DNA from 3 places in the Glaciimonas sp. CA11.2 genome. Region 3 is predicted to be linked to each of the others. Evidence: predicted binding sites of a transcription regulator. Region 3 holds the regulator's gene; each other region holds the start of a gene.
What was found. The regulator sigma-54, encoded in region 3, starts transcription at its own class of promoters, with help from an activator protein. The targets are predictions, from matches to a motif close to TGGCANGNAANCTGCTTT.
Positions count from the first base shown of each region.

Region 1: a site for sigma-54 is predicted at 4,763-4,780, ahead of urtA (urea ABC transporter substrate-binding protein). Genes of this name have one in related genera too.
Region 2: a site for sigma-54 is predicted at 2,271-2,288, ahead of RGU75_RS03510 (acetyl-CoA acetyltransferase). Genes of this name have one in related genera too.

Region 1 is NZ_JAVIWL010000001.1:5,086,474-5,093,017, forward strand. It holds gene RGU75_RS21940 (ATP-binding cassette domain-containing protein) at 1-38, shown strand, start outside; gene RGU75_RS21945 (Rossmann-like and DUF2520 domain-containing protein) at 1-970, shown strand, start outside; gene RGU75_RS21950 (cystine ABC transporter substrate-binding protein) at 1,179-1,976, shown strand; gene RGU75_RS21955 (amino acid ABC transporter permease) at 2,170-2,832, shown strand; gene RGU75_RS21960 (hypothetical protein) at 2,933-3,088, opposite strand; gene RGU75_RS21965 (hypothetical protein) at 3,199-3,438, opposite strand; gene RGU75_RS21970 (ferritin-like domain-containing protein) at 3,653-4,513, shown strand; gene urtA (urea ABC transporter substrate-binding protein) at 4,845-6,098, shown strand; gene urtB (urea ABC transporter permease subunit UrtB) at 6,309-6,544, shown strand, end outside.
Region 2 is NZ_JAVIWL010000001.1:817,766-824,309, forward strand. It holds gene RGU75_RS03505 (acyl-CoA synthetase) at 1-845, opposite strand, end outside; gene RGU75_RS03510 (acetyl-CoA acetyltransferase) at 1,047-2,237, opposite strand; gene RGU75_RS03515 (TRAP transporter substrate-binding protein) at 2,796-3,839, shown strand; gene RGU75_RS03520 (TRAP transporter large permease subunit) at 3,839-5,725, shown strand; gene RGU75_RS03525 (SDR family NAD(P)-dependent oxidoreductase) at 5,814-6,544, shown strand, end outside.
Region 3 is NZ_JAVIWL010000001.1:1,355,180-1,361,723, reverse strand. It holds gene RGU75_RS05785 (deoxyguanosinetriphosphate triphosphohydrolase) at 1-883, shown strand, start outside; gene RGU75_RS05780 (DUF4197 domain-containing protein) at 1,169-1,867, shown strand; gene hpf (ribosome hibernation-promoting factor, HPF/YfiA family) at 2,235-2,588, opposite strand; gene RGU75_RS05770 (RNA polymerase factor sigma-54) at 2,722-4,209, opposite strand; gene lptB (LPS export ABC transporter ATP-binding protein) at 4,236-4,988, opposite strand; gene lptA (lipopolysaccharide transport periplasmic protein LptA) at 4,990-5,529, opposite strand; gene lptC (LPS export ABC transporter periplasmic protein LptC) at 5,603-6,205, opposite strand; gene RGU75_RS05750 (HAD family hydrolase) at 6,202-6,544, opposite strand, start outside.

The DNA of each region.
Region 1 (6,544 bases), 3.7 Mb from region 3:
TAGAACAGCAGGAAGCATTGGAACAGCTGGGCAACTAACCAAGGTGCGCAATACTGCAGATAAGACGATTGACGGTATTGACTCCTCCGATGCTAAAGATGCCAAAGATGATGCAGCTGGCCAGCAAAACGCTGGTCACGCTTCCCGTGTATCAACCTTTTCCATCATTGGTTGCGGTAAAGTGGGAAAAACGCTTGCGCGGCTTTGGCGCGCGCACCAGACATTCCAGTTACTGGACATACTAAATCGCTCGTCCGACAGCGCACAGCGAGCCTGCGCGTTCATCGGCGGCGGTACTCCCGTCAACACCTATGCCGAGTTGCGCCACGCAGACGTCTACCTGATCGCTGCTGGTGACGATCAGATAGCCGCCTGTTGTGCAGCACTTGCCGCTAGTGGAAAGCTCTCTGCGCGCAGCGTCGTCTTCCATTGCAGCGGCGCGTTAAGTTCCGATACACTGATTTCTGCGGCCGAGCAAGGCGCAGCAGTTGCCAGTATTCATCCAATTCGTAGCTTTGCCGATCCACAAACGGTTGTTGAAGACTTCGCCGGCACTTACTGCGGCAGCGAAGGAGACAGCATAGCGCTCGCCCGACTGATTCCCGCGTTCGACGCCATAGGCGGATGTTGCGTCGCCATCAAACGCGAAAACAAAATTTTGTATCACGCAGCAGCTGTATTTGCATCAAACTATCTGGTAACGCTAATCGATGTGGCCCGCCAAGCATATGTAGAGGCGGGTTTGGCGCCCGACGTTGCACTACGCTTAATCGAACCACTGCTCATTGAAAGCGCCACTAACGCCTTTAAGCTAGGCCCGGCAATCGCCCTTACCGGCCCGATTGCGCGTGGCGACATGGACACCGTCAAGCGACAACGTGACGCGGTGCAGCATTGGAACCCCGAAATTGCCGGGCTATACCAACAGTTTGAAGGATTGACGTTGCATCTGGCGCGACAAAAACCCTAAAGAAATTCATAAAAGATTTTTCTTTTTACTAAACAACTATCTAACAACCAAACCATTACTTCCCATTCGTCAGGATGAGCGCTTAATATAGTCGTTAAAATTTTTATCAACATATACACACGGATGGCCCAAGTCCGCAATTTGCTAATCCCTTTAGCTTAGCGATATCACTCAATTCACACCGACCGAAGGATTAAAAATGGCTTCAATAAAACTTTCCAGTCTGACCAAAATCGCCGCTGCCGTTCTTATCTCCAGTTTAGCGGTCAGCGCTTTTGCCGCCGACCTTCTCGATACGATCAAAGCACGCGGAACACTCAAAGTAGCAATGGAAGGCAATTACCCTCCATTCAACTTTAAAGACCCTAAAAATGGTCAACTTACCGGCTTTGAAGTCGACGTGGCTAATTTGATCGCAGCCAAACTCGGCGTAAAAACAGAGTTCACCACGACTGAATGGAGTGGCATTCTGGCGGGCCTGGGTGCAGGAAAATATGACGTGATTCTGAATCAGGTTGGCATCACCGATGAGCGCAAAAAAGCATTCGATTTTTCTATTCCGTACACGATTTCCAGTGCGCAGCTGATCGTCCGTAAAGATGAAAAACGCAACTTCACTAGCCTGGAAGATTTAAAAGGTAAAAAACTTGGTCTGGGACAAGGCACCAACTTCGAACAAAAAGCGAAAAGTGTCCCAGGTATTGATGTCAAAACGTATCCAGGCTCGCCAGAATATTTATCAGATCTGGCAAGCGGTCGAATTGATGCAGCCTTGAATGACAGCTTGTTGGTTGGCTATTTGTTAAAAAATACCAAGCTACCGTTAAAAGCCGGTGCACCAATTGGCGCAGTCGATAAAATTGGTATTCCGTTCCAAAAAGGCAACCCAAAATTTCAGGCTGCTCTTGACAAAGCCATTGAAGACATCCTGAAGGATGGCAGTTTTAAACAAGTGTCGATGAAATGGTTCGGTATCGATGTCAGCAAACCGCCGACTGCAAAGTGATAGCATTTGCGACGTATCATTTGTAAGCCAAAGAGATTTTTTCGGCGATAATCTAAGGATGCATCAGATGGATGCCATTAATGCAATGCATTAACAAACCATTCACGGCTTAGCTGTTTTAAAATGAGCGTCTTATCAGCGCAACTATCCCCGCCCGAATTGTCGTGCGGGGATATTTTTTCACAAAGACATTATGGAATTACTGGAATTGTTGCAGCTTGCACTGCCGACCTTGATAAAAGGCGTGGGCTACACCCTGATATTTGCGGTGGCATCAATGCTAGGCGGTCTTCTACTCGGTTTTCCGCTGGCGGTTGCGCGCATTTTGCCGTCGCGCCTGTGTCAATGGCCTGCCACCGTCTATATCAGCTTGCTACGCGGCACGCCCTTGCTGGTGCAGATTTTTGTGATTTATTATGGCCTGCCAAGCGTTGGCATCAATTTTTCTCCCTTGACTGCCGGTATCCTTGCATTAAGTCTCAATTCATCAGCCTATCTGTCCGAAAGCCTTCGGGGCGCTATTATTGGTGTGGATAAAGGTCAATGGTCGGCCAGTTACAGCATCGGTTTGACATATTGGCAGACACTGCGCTATATCGTCGTTCCTCAGGCCATCAGGATTGCCGTGCCTTCGATGAGCAATACACTCATCAGTTTAATAAAGGACACGTCCTTAGTGTCGGTCATCACCGTCACGGAACTGATGCTGGCAACTAAAGAAGTCATCGCCGTGACCTTTCGTCCACTGCCCTTATATCTTGCAGCCGCGGTGATGTATTGGTGTTTAAGCATTTGCTTTGAGCGCCTTCAAAGCCGTCTTGAGAAGAAATTGGGTAAAGCGCATAAAACTAACTAAGTTTTATGCGGCTCTTCTGCGCTGTAGAGCGCTAAACCGACTCAAAACCAGCGCTCCGCAATTTGTCTATGCCGGTCCAGATACTTTTAAAGCCAAATATCTAGAAATTGCTCGGATTATGATCTGGTACCGGATCCTCTTCAGGGCTAGGGACGGGTCCCGGTCCTGGCAATGGTGGCTCTTCCGCCGGGACGGGTGTTGGCGCGCGGTGCCCAATACTGCCCGCTTGCGATTCAAAAAAGGCTGCTTCAGGCATGCTCTTCTCCGTCTGATGTAAGATTTTTATCGACAGTTCTCAAGGACAACTCTCAGTTCAAGCTCCCCATTACGCCAATCAATGGCGCTGATAACTTTTAAAATCTGAGTTTACTCCGTCAACGCAATCAAATTATCAACCTCAATTTTAGCAAAATCGACACTGCTATCGAACGCCGTATCACGGGTCGAATGTGCACTTTCCGTATTATTTCTACTAGTAACCTGAGCGCCAGCAATAAGAATTTGGTATCCATCGTGCCAAAGATCATCGTGGCCTTGCGTCGGCAGTGGCACGATGGTGTAACCACGATAGTCAATATTTTCATTTTGATTATCAGCTGAGAGCATTTTTTACCTCCATTGAATTGGTCGGAAATTTATCTAAATATCCTAGCATGCGACCGAAAATTACGCATCTCGTGTCGATGGTGTACTGTGTAAGAGTGATAACGTTATTGAAAGTGAACCAAATCCATTGTTATTCGTCCTACTTGCAGTGGTGCAAGAATCTATGCGTTTTCATTATCCACCCGCAGTCTCAACTAGTTTGGAGAGATCGATCATGACAACACACAGCACGCACAGCGAGGACGAATCGACCACAGAGCATCAGCAAACCCCGCATTGGCGTATTGACGACCTGGCATTCTCGACAATCGATATTCCAGCCGTTCGTTCGGACGAAAATCTATTTTATCTCGTCGCCTGCGCCTCATTTGTAGAAAGCGGTTCCGATTTATATACGCAAAATTTAATTGCTTATTACGGTGACGATCCAGAAATAGCCGACTGGTTAACCCACTATTGGGAAGTAGAAGAACTACAGCACGGCAATGCCTTAAAAGCGTACATTGCCCACGTCTGGCCAGAATTCAACTGGCAACTTGCCTATAACGATTTTCTCGAAGAGTATTCGCGTTATTGCAAGGTCGAACTGCTTGAGCCTAGCAAAGCCCTTGAAATGGTCGCCCGTTGCGTTGTCGAAACTGGCACTGCCACTTTCTATCAAGCATTAGCCCGCAGCACCAATGAGCCTGTCATGCGCGATTTAGCAACGCTGATCGCAAACGACGAAGTTAATCATTACAAACATTTCTTCCGCTATTTTCGCCGTTTGCGCCAAAAGGAAGGCTTAAGTCGCCGCCATATTTTCGGTGCTTTGCGCCGACGCACATTTGAAATGAAAACCGAAGATAGTGCATGCGCTTTACGGCACGTCTTCAAGTTCCGCGAACCAGAACACGCCAACGACTCCTTACGTTTAAAAACAATTAGCGCAATGATGAATACGACCGTGCGCACCAATCTGCGCGCCGATATGACTATTAAAATGATGATGCGCCCTCTCGACCTGCCACCCGTACTCCAAACTCTGGTCGCCTATCCGGTGACACAAATTATGAACCGGGTTTTTTTACGTTAGGATTTTGGAGCTAGTCCGTGCGCCAAAGCACTTCATCACGTTTTCCGCTCACCAATCTGGCCGCAGTGGTAACAATATCACGCCCTAAAATAATCCGACCGCACTAACTCAGTGCGCAGTCAGGTTGTGCTTTTACTAACACGCACTCAAAAGACGCGCACTTTCGGCCCACGGTTCGAATGCTGTCTATCTTATAACCCTATTGTCATAAAACTGATTCCCCAGTGCAATTTCCAAGGGTGATGCCATTGGCATGCATCCTGCTAATACAGGTGGGAGGCTAGTACAAATAGTGATTGCCCTCTCATCCATACATAACAAGGGGATTTACATGACACGTCGCACAGTCTTAAAAGCTACAGCACTTGGGGCATTCGCACTCGCCGCAGCATCTTGGCTGCCGTCGGCGTTTGCCGCCGACACCATCAAAGTCGGTATTCTGCACTCCCTATCAGGCACCATGGCAATTTCAGAGACATCTTTGAAAGATGTCGCGCTGATGACCATCGCAGAAATCAATGCGCACGGCGGTGTTATGGGCAAACAATTGGAGCCGGTCGTCGTCGATCCAGCTTCCAACTGGCCGCTATTCGCTGAAAAAGCGCGTCAACTGATTTCACAAGACAAGGTTTCAGTAGTATTTGGCTGCTGGACATCAGTGTCACGTAAATCGGTTCTTCCGGTTTTCAAAGAAACCAACAGCCTGTTGTTCTACCCGGTCCAATACGAAGGTGAAGAATTAGAGAAAAACGTTTTCTACACCGGCGCTGCACCAAACCAGCAAGCTATTCCTGCGACAGAATATCTGATGTCAAAAGAAGGCGGCGGAGCTAAACGCTTTGTACTGCTGGGAACCGACTATGTCTATCCACGCACAACCAACAAAATTTTGCGTGCCTTCCTGCATAGCAAAGGTGTCAAAGATACTGACATCGACGAAGTGTATACACCGTTCGGTCACTCCGACTATCAAACCATCGTTGCTAACATCAAGAAGTTTGCAGCAGGCGGCAAGACTGCCGTTATCTCGACCATCAACGGCGACTCCAATGTTCCTTTCTACAAAGAACTGGGCAATGCGGGCTTGAAAGCTACTGACGTTCCAGTCGTTGCTTTCTCAGTCGGTGAAGAAGAGTTGCGCGGCGTGGATACCAAGCCATTGGTTGGCCATCTGGCTGCATGGAATTATTTTGAGTCGATCAAAAATCCTATCAATGCTGCATTCATTAAAAAATGGAAAGCCTACGCAGTTGCGCAAAAACTACCTAACGCCAGCACTGTCGTGACGAACGATCCAATGGAAGCGACCTATGTCGGCATCTACATGTGGAAACAAGCAGTAGAAAAAGCGAAATCGACTGATACCGATAAAGTCATCGCCGCGATGGGCGGTCAGAAATTCAATGCGCCGTCAGGCTATGTATTGGAAATGGACGCCACCAATCACCATCTGCACAAGCCAGTAATGATCGCCGAAATCAAAGCTGACGGTCAGTTCAACGTCGTCAACAAGACCAAGACCACTATCCGCGCGCAACCCTGGAGCCCATACATCGTGGGTAACGAGAGCAAGCAAAAGCTGTAATCGTCTCATTGCAATAAGTGTCAACGGCCTCATTCACCACGCATGATCATAAGATTTAGCGCGGCGAATGAGGAAATGAGGATACAGCAAAGTATCGATGCATTACCAAACTCTAGCAACACCATTTCTTGTTGAGATGAACTGCTTCTGACGGCTTGCTTCAAGTCCGTCACCGCAGACAACGCTTTACCTTACTCAAAAAAGAATGCAATGAATCGGCTCAAAAAAACGCTTATCATCGGCTGGCTCTGCATTCAAACGATGGCAGCACATGCCGCCGTTGATCCAGCACTCCTAAAATCATTAGCCGGCGACGATCCGGATGTCCGTATCGAGGCTGTCAACAAGATTGCAGCACTCGCTAACGAAGATGCCGCAAAAATCCTCAATGCGCTTAATACCGATGCGCTGTATTCCCGACCCAACGGTGATGTACTGATCATCGA
Region 2 (6,544 bases), 540 kb from region 3:
TCGATACGATGTTTCTCTACCAGTTGCCAGGCTTCCTCCGGCACTAATCTTTCGGTCGCAAGCAATACGCTGGCAGCACCGCGGGCCGTATTGACAATCGCGTGTATTCCAGCGCCGTGCGAGAGTGGAGCAACTACCAAGGAACGCGAGCGATGCGATAGTCCTGGTAGCAAATCAGCCAGATGGTTGGTCACCACAAACGCCATTTGTCCGTGCGATAACATTCCTGCTTTTGGATGGCCGGTCGTACCTGATGTATAGAAGAACCAGAGCGGATCTTCATACTCTACCTCGACCTCGTCAAACGGCACTGCACCGCTTGTCGGCGCTGCTGCAAGAGTCCCATAGTCCATTTCTCCGTCACGCGCATCGGAGAGGGCAATCACATGTGTCAGCGCAGGAGAAACAGCTTTAATAGCATCGACGTAATGTGCCAAACCACGGTCATACAACATCACCGTCGCACCGCTGGATTGCCCCAGATAAGCGGCTTCCGGTGGCGTAATACGCACGTTGGTAGGAACCCATACCAAGCCGAGTTTGAATGCGATCCAGGCGCTCTCAAAGATTTGCAAATTGTTGCGAGAATGCACCAAAAACCTGTCACCCTTTTTGACGCCTAATTGATGCAAAGCATGCGCTACCGCATCGACGCGGTCATTAATATCTTTCCAGGTAGCGACGTCATCGCCAATAATGATGCCCGCGTCATCGGGAAAACGGCGCGCGACATCCGATAACAGCCGCCCCAGATTCATGACTTTTTTTAACATGGTCTCGCTCTTATTTCGGTTGGGCTTATTAATTGTTGTTGCATGTGAGCTGTGCGGAGACAAGACAAACATCAAGAATTCAAGATTGATTTGCTCTGGTTTGCTTTGCTTTTACACCGCCTCATCAGGTGCCTCAAAAAACCTGTTGCACGAGCTAGGGTCGCATTGAGAAGCAGAGCCGTACGGAGGTACGGTGAGCATCGGAAATGCGAGATTGGTTTGCGCAGCAGGTTTTTTGAGGTACCTGTTTGGGCAGCAGGTTTTTCGAGGTACCTACCTGACGCGCTCTAAAATGCTGACATAATTTGCTACTGCGGCACCGCCCATATTGAATACGCCGACATATCTGGCATCCGCTATTTGCATTTCGCCCGCATCGTGGCAAGCCTGCATCGCTGCCATGACATGCATTGAAACACCGGTGGCGCCAATTGGATGACCTTTCGATTTCAGTCCGCCAGAAGGATTAATCGGTAAACGGCCTTCTTTGGTGGTGACGCCGTCGAGAATCGCGTGCGCGCCTCGTCCTGGCTCAGCCAAACCCATTGCTTCATATTCCAGCAATTCCGCGATAGTAAAGCAGTCGTGGGTTTCTACTAGCGACAGATCTGTAAGCGTCAACTTTGCCTGCGCCAGCGCCCTCTTCCACGCCAGACTGCCGCCCTCGAAGGACGTTGGGTCACGCCGACTGAGCGGCAGAAAATCATTGACGTGCACTGCCGAGCGAAACTGCACCGCACGCGGCATACTTTTAGCGACATCAGCGGCGCTGATGATCATTGCCACTGCACCGTCTGAAATCAAGGAACAATCGGTACGTTTCAGCGGGCCGGCGACGAATGGATTCTTTTCAGATACATGACGGCAAAAGTCAAAGCCCAGATCTTTGCGCATATGCGCATAAGGATTGGCCGCGCCATTTTTATGGTTCTTTGCTGCGATTGCTGCCAAAGCATCCGACTGATCGCCGTAACGATCAAAATAGGCTTGGGCAATATTGCCGAACACACCTGCGAAACCGCCAGCAATGGCCGCTTCTTCTTTAACGTAGGAACATTTGAGCAAGACATCGCCAACTGCCGCTGTAGCCAGTTCGCTCATTTTTTCGTAGCCAATGACTAGCGCATGGCGCGACTGACCGGATAAAATTGCCTGTAATCCTGAATGAATTGCTGCTGAGCCGGTGGCGCAAGCGTTTTCGACCCGGACTGCTGGCGTGAATCGCATTTCCGGAATGCTATTAAAAATGAGTGAAGAAGGAAAATCCTGCTGCAGAAAGCCGCCATTAAAGGTGCCGATGTGAATAGAACTGATATCGGCCGGTGTCAGACCCGCGTGCGCTATCGCCGCCTGCGCTACTTCGGCAATCAATATTTCAGGATCGAGGGCATCAAGTTTACCAAACTTAGAATGGTTCCAGCCGGTAATGCATGGGGCGGAAGTCGATGGAGAGGAAGTCGTCATTTGGATTCCTAAAAAGAGTTTTCAGAATAATGCTATGCAAAAATAATGCCAAGGTTATGACACGAACGGCAACTATAGGTAACTGTCGCCAAGAACTATCAAATGGTCATTCTCAATGTAGATCAAGGCGAAAAATGAAGTAGAAGCGAATGAAAGCGTATGGCGTCAATATTATCCTTTTGCGCAGCGGCGTGGCGTATGGACCGATTTTTGGGGCGGCGATTGCATAGCAACTGGCGTGCAGCGTGAGATAAAGAATTTTGCTGCACCGCAGTAACGACAGGTGTTTATTTTATGCGACAGGTGTCGCACAAAATAAACACCTGACATCCTTTGTCGAAATTGCATTTTTAGACGAGAATATCAGCACTGGGCTGAGGATAGCTGCCAGAGCAAGAGACGAGGAGGAAGAGAAGCACGACAATATAGCCAATCGGAATAACCGCCGATAGCAAAACTGGGCCTTGGCACTTAAATTGCTCTATCCAATCTTACGCAGCGTAGCTACCAGGTTCCAGAGATCATTTTTTATATAACTAAAATCCAGGAGACAAACAGATGGGTAATCGCGTTGGTATCATTTCACGCCGCAATTTTTTGAAAACAATTTCTGCCACATCGGCAATCGCCGCCAGTGGCTTAAGTATGGTTTCGACACAAGCTTTTGCCGCTGCCGAGTTCACCTTAAAATTCGCCAATAATCTGCCAGTCACACATCCGATGAATGTGCGGGCAAAAGAAATGGCGGCAAAAATTGCGACCGACTCAAAAGGTCGCATTGATATGCAAGTCTATCCAAATAGCCAGCTCGGTACTGATACCGACATGCTGTCGCAAATTCGTGCTGGCGCTATTGATTACTTTTTGCTTTCACCGTTGATTCTTGGAACACTAGTCTCGGATGCACAAATCAGCGGAATTGGTTTTGCATTTAAAGATTACAACCAAGTGTGGGCAGCGATGGATGGCGATCTTGGCGCCCACGTGCGCAAACAGATTTCGGCGAAATCGACACTGTTCGCGTTCGACAAAATTTGGGATAACGGCTATCGCCAAATCACCAACAGCAGTCGCCCGATTAATAAGCCGGAAGACTTGAAAGGTATGAAATTACGCGTTCCACCAAGTCCACTCTGGACCTCAATGTTCCGCGCATTTGATGCTGCGCCAACCAGCATTAACTTTGCCGAAGTCTATTCAGCGCTGCAAACAAAAATCGTCGAAGGCCAGGAAAATCCACTAGCGATCATCTCGACTGCCAAACTGTACGAAGTGCAGAAATATTGTTCGATGACGAATCATATGTGGGATGGTTTTTGGTGTCTGGCGAATAAAACCTCTTTCGAAAAGCTGCCGAAGGATCTTCAGGATATCGTCACGCGTAATATCAACGAAGCCGGTCTGAAGCAACGCGTTGACACCAAGGCACTTAACGATTCACTAGTCGCCGAAATGAAAACCAAAGGCCTGCAATTCAACGATACCAACAACGACGCTTTTCGCACCAAGCTACGTAGTGCTGGATTTTACGAGCAATGGCACAAAAAATTTGGGGATGAGGCTTGGGCCATCCTTGAGAAATACACCGGAAAATTGGCCTGATGGACGCCGCTACGACCTATACCACACCAGTGCAAAGCCATTTTCTGGCGCGGCTTCTGGCGACGGTCAACCGCGGCGTGATGCACGTTGTCGCTGCGGTGGCGGCAACGCTGGTGATTGTTGAGACGTTGATATTGCTGATCGGCGTGACCTATCGCTATGCGTTGCACGATCCGCTGATCTGGTCGGACGAACTGGCCTCAACACTATTCATCTGGCTATCGATGCTGGGTGCGGTGCTGGCGCTTGACCGTGGTGAACATATGCGGCTAACGGCGATTGTTAATAAACTTTCCGAAAAATGGCGCATCTGGTTCGAGACTGTGGCAGCGCTGATTGTCTGCATCTTTGTTCTGATGATCATTCACCCGGCCGTCACCCATGCGACCGACCAAATGGCGATCACCACGCCCGCTCTGGAAATTCCGGACGGCCTGCGTGCGGCGGCTTTGCCAGTCGGTGCCATTTTGATGTTGCTGGCTGCGGTTGCCCGTATGGCTAGCCATGCGACCTTTAAACAAGTCACCTCAGCAATCGGTGTGGTGGGCGTTATCGCTCTGGCTTTGTGGCTAGGCAAACCATTGCTGCTCGCCATGGGCAACTACAATCTGATCATATTTTTCGTCGTGCTGATTGGTGCGTGCGTGGCTGGCGGTATTCCAATTGCGTTTGCATTCGGTACTGCCACCATGGCTTATCTGGCGTTAGCCACGAATGCGCCAATGATGATCGTGGTGAGCCGCATGGACGAAGGTATGTCCAGTCTGATTTTACTCTCGGTACCGTTATTTGTTTTGCTCGGCGCACTGCTGGAAATCAGCGGTCTGGCGCGTACGCTGATCGATTTCATGGCCGCGTTGCTTGGACACGTACGCGGCGGCTTGCAATACGTCCTCCTTGGCGCGATGTTTCTGGTATCGGGTATATCCGGCTCTAAAGCAGCCGATATGGCGGCCATTGCACCGGCTCTGTTCCCTGAGATGAAGAAACGCGGCGCCAAGCCGGAGGAATTGGTGGCGCTATTGTCAGGAAGCGGTGCCATGACCGAAACGATTCCGCCAAGTCTGGTGCTGATCACGATCGGTGCGGTGTGTAGCGTATCCATTACGTCATTGTTCATCGGTGGCTTGATGCCAGCGGTAATTGCGACTATCGCTATTGGGTCAGTCTGCTGGCTTCGGGCCCGTCGGGAGCCGATCACCAACATCAAACGTGCTTCATTTGCAGTCATTGGTAAAACACTGATCATCGCCATACCCGCTCTGGCACTCCCGATACTGATCCGCGTGGCAGTCATCGAAGGTGTCGCGACAGCGACCGAAGTGGCGACTATCGGCGTGGCTTATACCATCGTGGTAGGACTGGTAATGCATCTGTTTATGCGTCACCTCGACTTCAAACGTATTTATCCAATGCTGGTTGAAGCCGCAACCTTGTCAGGCGCGATTCTGCTGATCATCGGTATGGCGACATCAATGGCGTGGGCACTGACACAATCCGGTTTCTCGGCCAAGCTGGTGACGCTGATGCAAGGTGTTCCAGGCGGTGGTATCGGTTTCTTGCTGATTTCAGTGGTTATCTTCATCGTGCTGGGCAGCATATTGGAAGGAATTCCAGCGATTGTATTGTTTGGCCCGTTACTATTTCCAGTGGCGCGTTCATTAGGCGTGCACGACGTGCACTATGCCATGGTGGTAATCCTGTCAATGGGAATTGGCTTGTTCGCACCGCCGTTCGGAGTCGGTTTCTATGCAGCATGCGCCATCGGCAAAGTATCGCCGGATAAAGTGTTCAATCGGGTCTGGGGATATCTCGCTGCGCTGGTTATAGCATTGCTGATCGTCGTTGCTATTCCTTGGATTTCAATCGGATTCCTCGATAAATAATCGACCTAAAAACCATTCGACTTCAAAACCGGCGGTCTGCAAGAGATAGCTAACTAGCTAAACAGACCGCCAACCTAACGGAGATAAAATGTCCCAACATGATAACCGCGCACCTCGGGTGGCGCTGGTGACGGGCGGAGCCATGGGTATCGGTGCTGCCATTTCGGCACGTCTGGCGGCAGATGGATTGCACGTATTGGTCGCCGACATCAACCTCGACGCAGCCACCGTAACGGCAAACAAAATAAACGACTCGGGCGGCTCAGCTACGCCAATTTGCATGGACGTCAGCAATCCTGAAACGATCGCACAAGTATTCGCCGCTATCGCGCTGGATTATGGTCGCTGCGACGTGCTGATCAATAACGCTGGCATCGCAAAAACCTATGCATTTCTGGACTTGCCACTGGATGCCTGGCAAAAAACCGTCACCACCAATCTCACCAGCGTGTTGCTATGCGGTCAGCATGCGGCACGTCTGATGCTGCGACACAAATGGGGTCGCATTGTGAATATATCGTCTGTCTCGGGCTTACGGGCCAGCGCTGGACGCACTGCTTACGGCACGTCAAAAGCTGCGGTCATCGGCTTGACGCGCCAGATGGCAATCGAGTTGGCAGAACACGGCATAACGGTCAATAGCGTTGCGCCCGGCCCGATCGATACGGCAATGACGCAGACTTTGCATTCTGCTGAAACACGCCTCAGTTTTACCAACGGTATTCCGATGAAACGCTACGGAACACCCGATGAAATCGCCGCCGCTGTGGCGTTTTTGGCCGGAGCCGATGCCGCCTACATCAGCGGTCATGTTGTGCC
Region 3 (6,544 bases):
CGATCTTGGTCACACGCCTTTTGGGCATGCTGGACAAGATGCCCTAAACGCCTGTATGAATAACTTCGGTGGCTTCGAGCACAACCTGCAAAGTCTGCGACTGGTCGACAAACTGGAGCAACGATACGGCGCATTCGACGGTTTGAATTTGATGTTTGAAACGCGCGAAGGTATTTTGAAGCACTGTTCAGTGGCTAACGCCAAAAGATTGGGCGATATTGGTCATCGCTTCCTCCAGCGCAAACAGCCCAGCCTGGAAGCGCAGGTTGCCAATCTTGCGGATGAAATTGCCTATAACAATCACGATATTGACGACGGCTTAAGGTCGGGACTGCTGACACTTGACCAGATGATGCAAATTGATTTTTTTGCACGTCATAATCGCGAGGTCGAAACGACTTTTCCCGGACTACGTGGACGCCGTGCGATCAACGAAACTGTGCGCCGCATGATTAATGCCTTGATCAACGATTTAATCAATACATCGCGTGAACGCATTAAGGCTGCTGCACCGCAGACGGTCGATGACGTGCGGGATGCGGCGCCACTGATTGCTTTCTCGGACCCAATGGCGCGTGAGGCCATTGCACTGAAACAGTTCTTGCGTGAAAATCTTTATCGCCATTATCTAGTCAATCGGATGACCAGCAAGGCCAGGCGGATCGTGGTGGAGTTATTTGACTGCTTTGTTAATGAACCGGCTTTGCTGCCGCCGGATTATCAGTTAATACAAGCTGTTACGCAGCAAGGGCTCCCTGATCCACAGGTTGATAGTGTCCAATTGCAAGCGCGTCAAGTCGCCGATTACATCGCGGGGATGACCGATCGTTATGCAATACGTGAACATCGCCGGTTGTTTCTGGTCGATGATGGACATTTATAATCTCCTTTGTTGAATCGCGTTACGTCATTGCGTGATGGCGCAGCAGATATCAATGCGATGATACATAGCAATATACGTTTTGATATCTGAACGTCTTATCGTACTTTCTGTCAATACATGTCGTCGCGTTATTCTCATACGAACATAAAAATGCACCGCTGTTTTTATTGAGTTGGATCAATGGCTGCATTGACAGGATGATCGGCGAAGTGATCAGCTGATGTTTCTTATATATTTTTGCGCGTGTTTTTGTTTGCTTTTTCGTCTTTATAAAAGGGACTTTACATGAAATTTATCTTTCAACCGGCATTACGTTTAGGTCTGGTGATCTCTTTAGTCTCTACCGCCGCGATGGCATTTTCTTTGGCGGATTTGAGCAATCAGGATGCCAACTCAGGACTGAAGGCGGCGCTCAATAAAGGCGCGGACGTTGCAGTTGCCAAGCTGGGCGTCGAAAACGGATTTTTAAATAACGATAAAGTAAAAATCGGATTGCCAGGGATGCTAGAGAAAGCACGACCGCTGCTTAAAATGACAGGGAAGGGCCAACAACTGGATGATCTGGTCGTGTCGATGAATCATGCCGCAGAGTCTGCCGTGCCATTGGCGAAGCCGTTGCTCCTGAATGCGGTGAAATCCATGTCGGTCACGGATGCGAAGAATATTCTGAGTGGCGGCGACACATCGGTAACCGATTTTTTCAGAGAGAAAACTGCCACCCCGTTAGGAGAAAAATTTCTCCCGATAGTAAAGAAAATCACCGACCGTAACGGTGTATCCACACAATACAATTCGACGATGGGATTGGTCAGTAAAACGGGTCTTGTGCCAGGTCAGGCGGCGACTGTTGAAGGCTATGTCACGCAGCGCACCTTGGATGGCTTGTTTTACATGATAGGGGAAGAGGAAAAAGCGATTCGACGTGATCCGATCGGTGCTGGCAGTGCAATTATCGGAAAAGTTTTTGGCGCATTAAAGCAATAGGCTGCGGCATACCATCGTCATGGTATTTTTGATGTGGACCGAATTGGGAAAGTTACGGGTCTGGCGACTTTATGAAAACTCTTTTGAGAGTGACGTTATAAAGCTTCTTGCTTAGTTATTTGTTTTGGCCGCTGTTTGAGGTGTACCCGGTTGCGTTCGAGACATTCGAGACATTCGGCGATGCCTCCGAACACTGCTAAACGATGCAAAGTGTTACGAACATATTCGGGCAGGGCGTGTGTAAGTTATATAATTTTAAAATGACAAAGGGCGCATTAACTGCGCCCTTGCTCATTTGTCAGTATAGTATTTTTCAATTTATTTATTGAGCAATACTTACGTTGACCGCATTAGAGAACCCCGTCCATCACGTTGCTGCGATGGGCAAATCCTCAGGTAGATGCTTGATTGCCGAATGTTGATGATTCTGCAATTTGTCCTTATATTTAATCACTTGTCGATCGAGTTTGTCGATTAACAAATCGATGGCGGCGTAAAGGTCATGCGCAATGCTCTCGGCATGCAGGTCTTTGCCTTTAACGCGCAGATTAATTTCGGCTTTTTGACGCTTTTCTTTCTCTGTGATTTTGTCTACCGTCAGGATCACACTAATATCTATGACCTGATCGAAGTGGCGCTTGATACGCTCCAATTTGCTTAGCACGTGTTCGCGAATGGCGGGAGTTACGTCGAGGTGATGCCCACTAATTGTGAAATTCATACAGCGCTCCTATCAAGTGTGTCGTTGGCGGTTCGGACCGGGACGATTAATTCAGTGTTGAATCACCAATTTATTCATCAACCATAAATCAATCAGTCAGAACACAGCGACGTTTGTGCAAACAAGCAAACAGCTATAAAGATTTACGCAAATTGACCGGCGGAATTCGTAAAGCTTCGCGATATTTTGCGACGGTGCGACGGGCCACTACCATACCTTGTTCCGCGAGCATGTCGGCAATCTTGCTGTCAGAGAAAGGACTTTTAGAATCTTCCGCTCCTATCAGTTGTTTGATTAACGCCCGTATCGCCGTTGAGGAAGCCTCTCCACCTGCCTCTGTAGCAACATGGCTGCCAAAGAAATACTTTAATTCGAACATCCCGTGTGGGGTGAGCATGTATTTCTGAGTAGTTACACGTGAGATAGTACTCTCGTGTAATCCTAGTGTATCAGCTATTTCGCGCAACACAAGAGGTCGCATAGCAACCGCCCCATGTGAGAAAAAATTCCGTTGACGCTCAACAATTGCCTGCGCTACACGCAGTATGGTATCGAAGCGCTGACGCATATTTTTGATCAGCCACTTTGCCTCCTGTAGCTGCGAGTTAAGTGATCCCTCGCTCTTGCCCTGCTTGAGAATGTTGGCATAAAGAGCATTAACTCGAAGCCTTGGCATAACGTCATTGTTGAGCATTACCTGCCAACCATTTTTTGTTTTTCTGACAATTACATCTGGTACGACATAATCTGACGCACCGCCAGCAAAGGTCGCGCCGGGATGAGGATTACATTTTTTGATAATAATTTGTGCCTCGCGCAAATCTTCATCATCACACTCCAGCGCTTTTTTGATTTTATTAAAATCGCGCTGGGCAAATAAGGTCAGATAACCTTCAACGATTGTTAGTGCCAGTCGGCGTGTGACGAACGCTACTTTGGGAAATGCTTTGATTTGCAATGCGAGGCATTCTGACGCGTTGCGTGCTCCGACACCAGTTGGGTCGAAGCTTTGGACCATCTTCAAGGCCATCGACAATTCTTCGATCTCGATATCAAGTTGCTCTGGAAGACGTGCAAAAATATCGTCTAGTGATTCCTCCAGGTAGCCGTTTTCATCAAGCGCATCAATGATCAACTCGATCAATGCACGGTCGCGTTGCTGATCAACAGCTTCACGCATTTGTTTGAGCAAATGTTCGCGCAACGTCGATTCGCAGGCTTCTAATTGTGGTCGTGAATCCTCATCATCTGGGGCTTTGGAGGTTCGGGAAACGTCGTCAAAGCTCCATTCGCTGTCAGTATTGCCGTTCTCTTGATTGTTTTCGCCAGACTCAGGGGCTTCACCACCGCCCTCGGGCTCTGTAGGCGAGCTGCTTACTTCGCTGTCACCAGGTGGCGCATCCATTGTTGAGGCGCTGGTACTGATCGCCCCGTCGGCGAGTAATCGCACTGAATTATCCAAAGGATCGTCTAGACGTTCCAGTAACGGATTATCCGAAAGGATGTGTTCGAGTTCCTGATGTAACTCCAACGTAGACAACTGCAACAATCGAATCGATTGCTGCAGTTGCGGGGTTAGCGCCAGATGCTGCGAGGTACGGAGTTGAAGAGATTGTTTCATGGGCGCTAGGGAATCCGTTGAATCCGTTACATGCGGAAATGTTCACCCAGATAAACTCGTCGCACAGATTCATTGGCGATGATGTCGTCTGGACTGCCGCTGGCTAGCACGCTACCTTGGTTGATGATGTATGCCCGGTCACAAATGCCGAGCGTTTCGCGCACATTATGGTCGGTGATCAAGACACCGATGCCGCGCTCTTTAAGGAACCTGACGATACGTTGAATTTCGATAACGGCGATAGGATCAATACCGGCGAACGGCTCATCAAGAAGCACGAAGCGCGGATTAGTGGCTAAAGCGCGGGCGATTTCGACACGTCGTCGTTCACCACCGGATAAAGATAACGCCTGATTTTCTCGCAATTTCTCAATTTGCAATTCTTGCAGCAGCGAATCGAGTTTGTCCGAGATCTCATCTTTAGTCAGTGCGTTGCCGTTTGGCCGCTGCAACTCAAGTACCGCACGAATATTGTCTTCGACCGTTAGCTTGCGAAAAACAGAGGCCTCTTGCGGCAGATAAGACAGGCCAAGCACCGCGCGTTGATGAATCGGTAAACGCGAGATGTCAACGCCATCTAAATCAATTGTTCCACCATCCGATGGCACCAGACCGACGATCATATAGAAAGAAGTCGTTTTTCCAGCGCCGTTAGGACCAAGCAAGCCGACGACCTCGCCGTTATTTACTTTCAAAGAGACATCGCGGACTACTTGGCGCGCGCCATAACTTTTTTGCAGCCCTTTAACGATCAAGGTGCTTAAATTTGTAGAGGTCATCTTATTTACTCTTCGGCTGGATGACTGCTTTGATGCGGCCCGCGCCAGGTTGACTATTGCCGGAAACATTGTTACTGACCGAGTAGAACTCCACGCGACTATCGTAAGAGATGAATTCGCCGTTTACAACATCGGTGACTTTGGTCCCTTGCAGACGTCGCATTTGCGCTTTCGAAAATAATTTAACGATTTCAGTTTTATCGTCGTACTCAATTCGCTCAGCTTCACCTTCGATCCATAAGTCAGGACCGCCGTCGCGCTTTTGGCGAAACGTGGCTAAGCCACCGGGAGGTGCGTATAAGGTGGCAAATTGATAGCCTGATGGGTCCGTCGTGACGACGACTTTGTTGGCTTTCATGATCAGCGTGCCGCGGGTCAGTATCACCTTGCCGGTGAATATCTTTACTTGTTTTACGTCGTCCAGCGTGAACTGGTCTGCGTCTACGTTGGATGGTTTATCTGCGTCAGCTTTTTCAGCATGGGCACCTGAAATACAAGTCAGTTGCAGCGCGAGTAGGGTTAAAAATAGAATACGTTTCATAAAAATCCTGAAAGGGGATACTGGCACTAAAAGCAACAATGGCTTCAATAGGATTATCCGGTAATCATGTGAGTTATTTAGTCTGCCGCGGTGTTGCGCGATAGGTGCCACGGACATTGTTTAATAGGCGTAATTGCATAGTCGCATTATTGGCATACATACCAACACCGGTCATTTTCGACTGATCGATCGTGATTTCGACCGCTTTGTTGCTTGTCATAATGTCATCATCTGGCAATAGCTGAAGGTACTCGGACTGCAAATGAAGCTTTGACGACTTTGGCGTCGCTGAGCGGTCTGCGTTCACATTGCCGTACATATTCACTTTACTGTTGTTGTCTTCGATTTTGGCAGTATTGGAGCGCAAGGTCATCGGCGGTTGTTGTTTATCAAGGCTACGAATGACGGGAAGAATCACGTCAAATGAATCGTCGGCGGGATTGTGCGTCAGGCGTTGACCTGAGATGTTGTAGCGTGGCTGACCATTAAGTGCGAGTTGCACATAATTAAAATTTTCGACGTAATAATCAGGCGCAACACGCGGCGCACCCGGCAATAATTGCTCTGTATTTTTACGCATCACTTCCATGATCCAGAAACTACCGAGAGTGAGTGCCACACACACCGTCAGCAGCAGCATGAAGCGTAGGCGAAAAGTTGACCGCAGGTTTTTCATGCCGCCTCTATGACGCCGGTCAAATACTGTGCCAAAGCGGCGGCGTACTTGCCTTGCGCACGCAGAATTAAATCACAGACTTCACGCGCAGCGCCTTGCCCGCCGTTTGCCTGCGTAACATAGTGAACGCGCGATTTGACCTCCTGATGACCATTGGGGACACTGACAGCAAAACCGGTACGCGTCAAAATAGGCAGGTCAATGATGTCGTCGCCAATAAAACCGCAAACATCTGGGGTAAGGTTGGTATCGGCCAATAACGCGGCAAATGCGGTATTTTTGTTATGCGCGCCTTGATAGACGTGCGTAATGCCGAGATCGCTCACCCGACGGCTGACG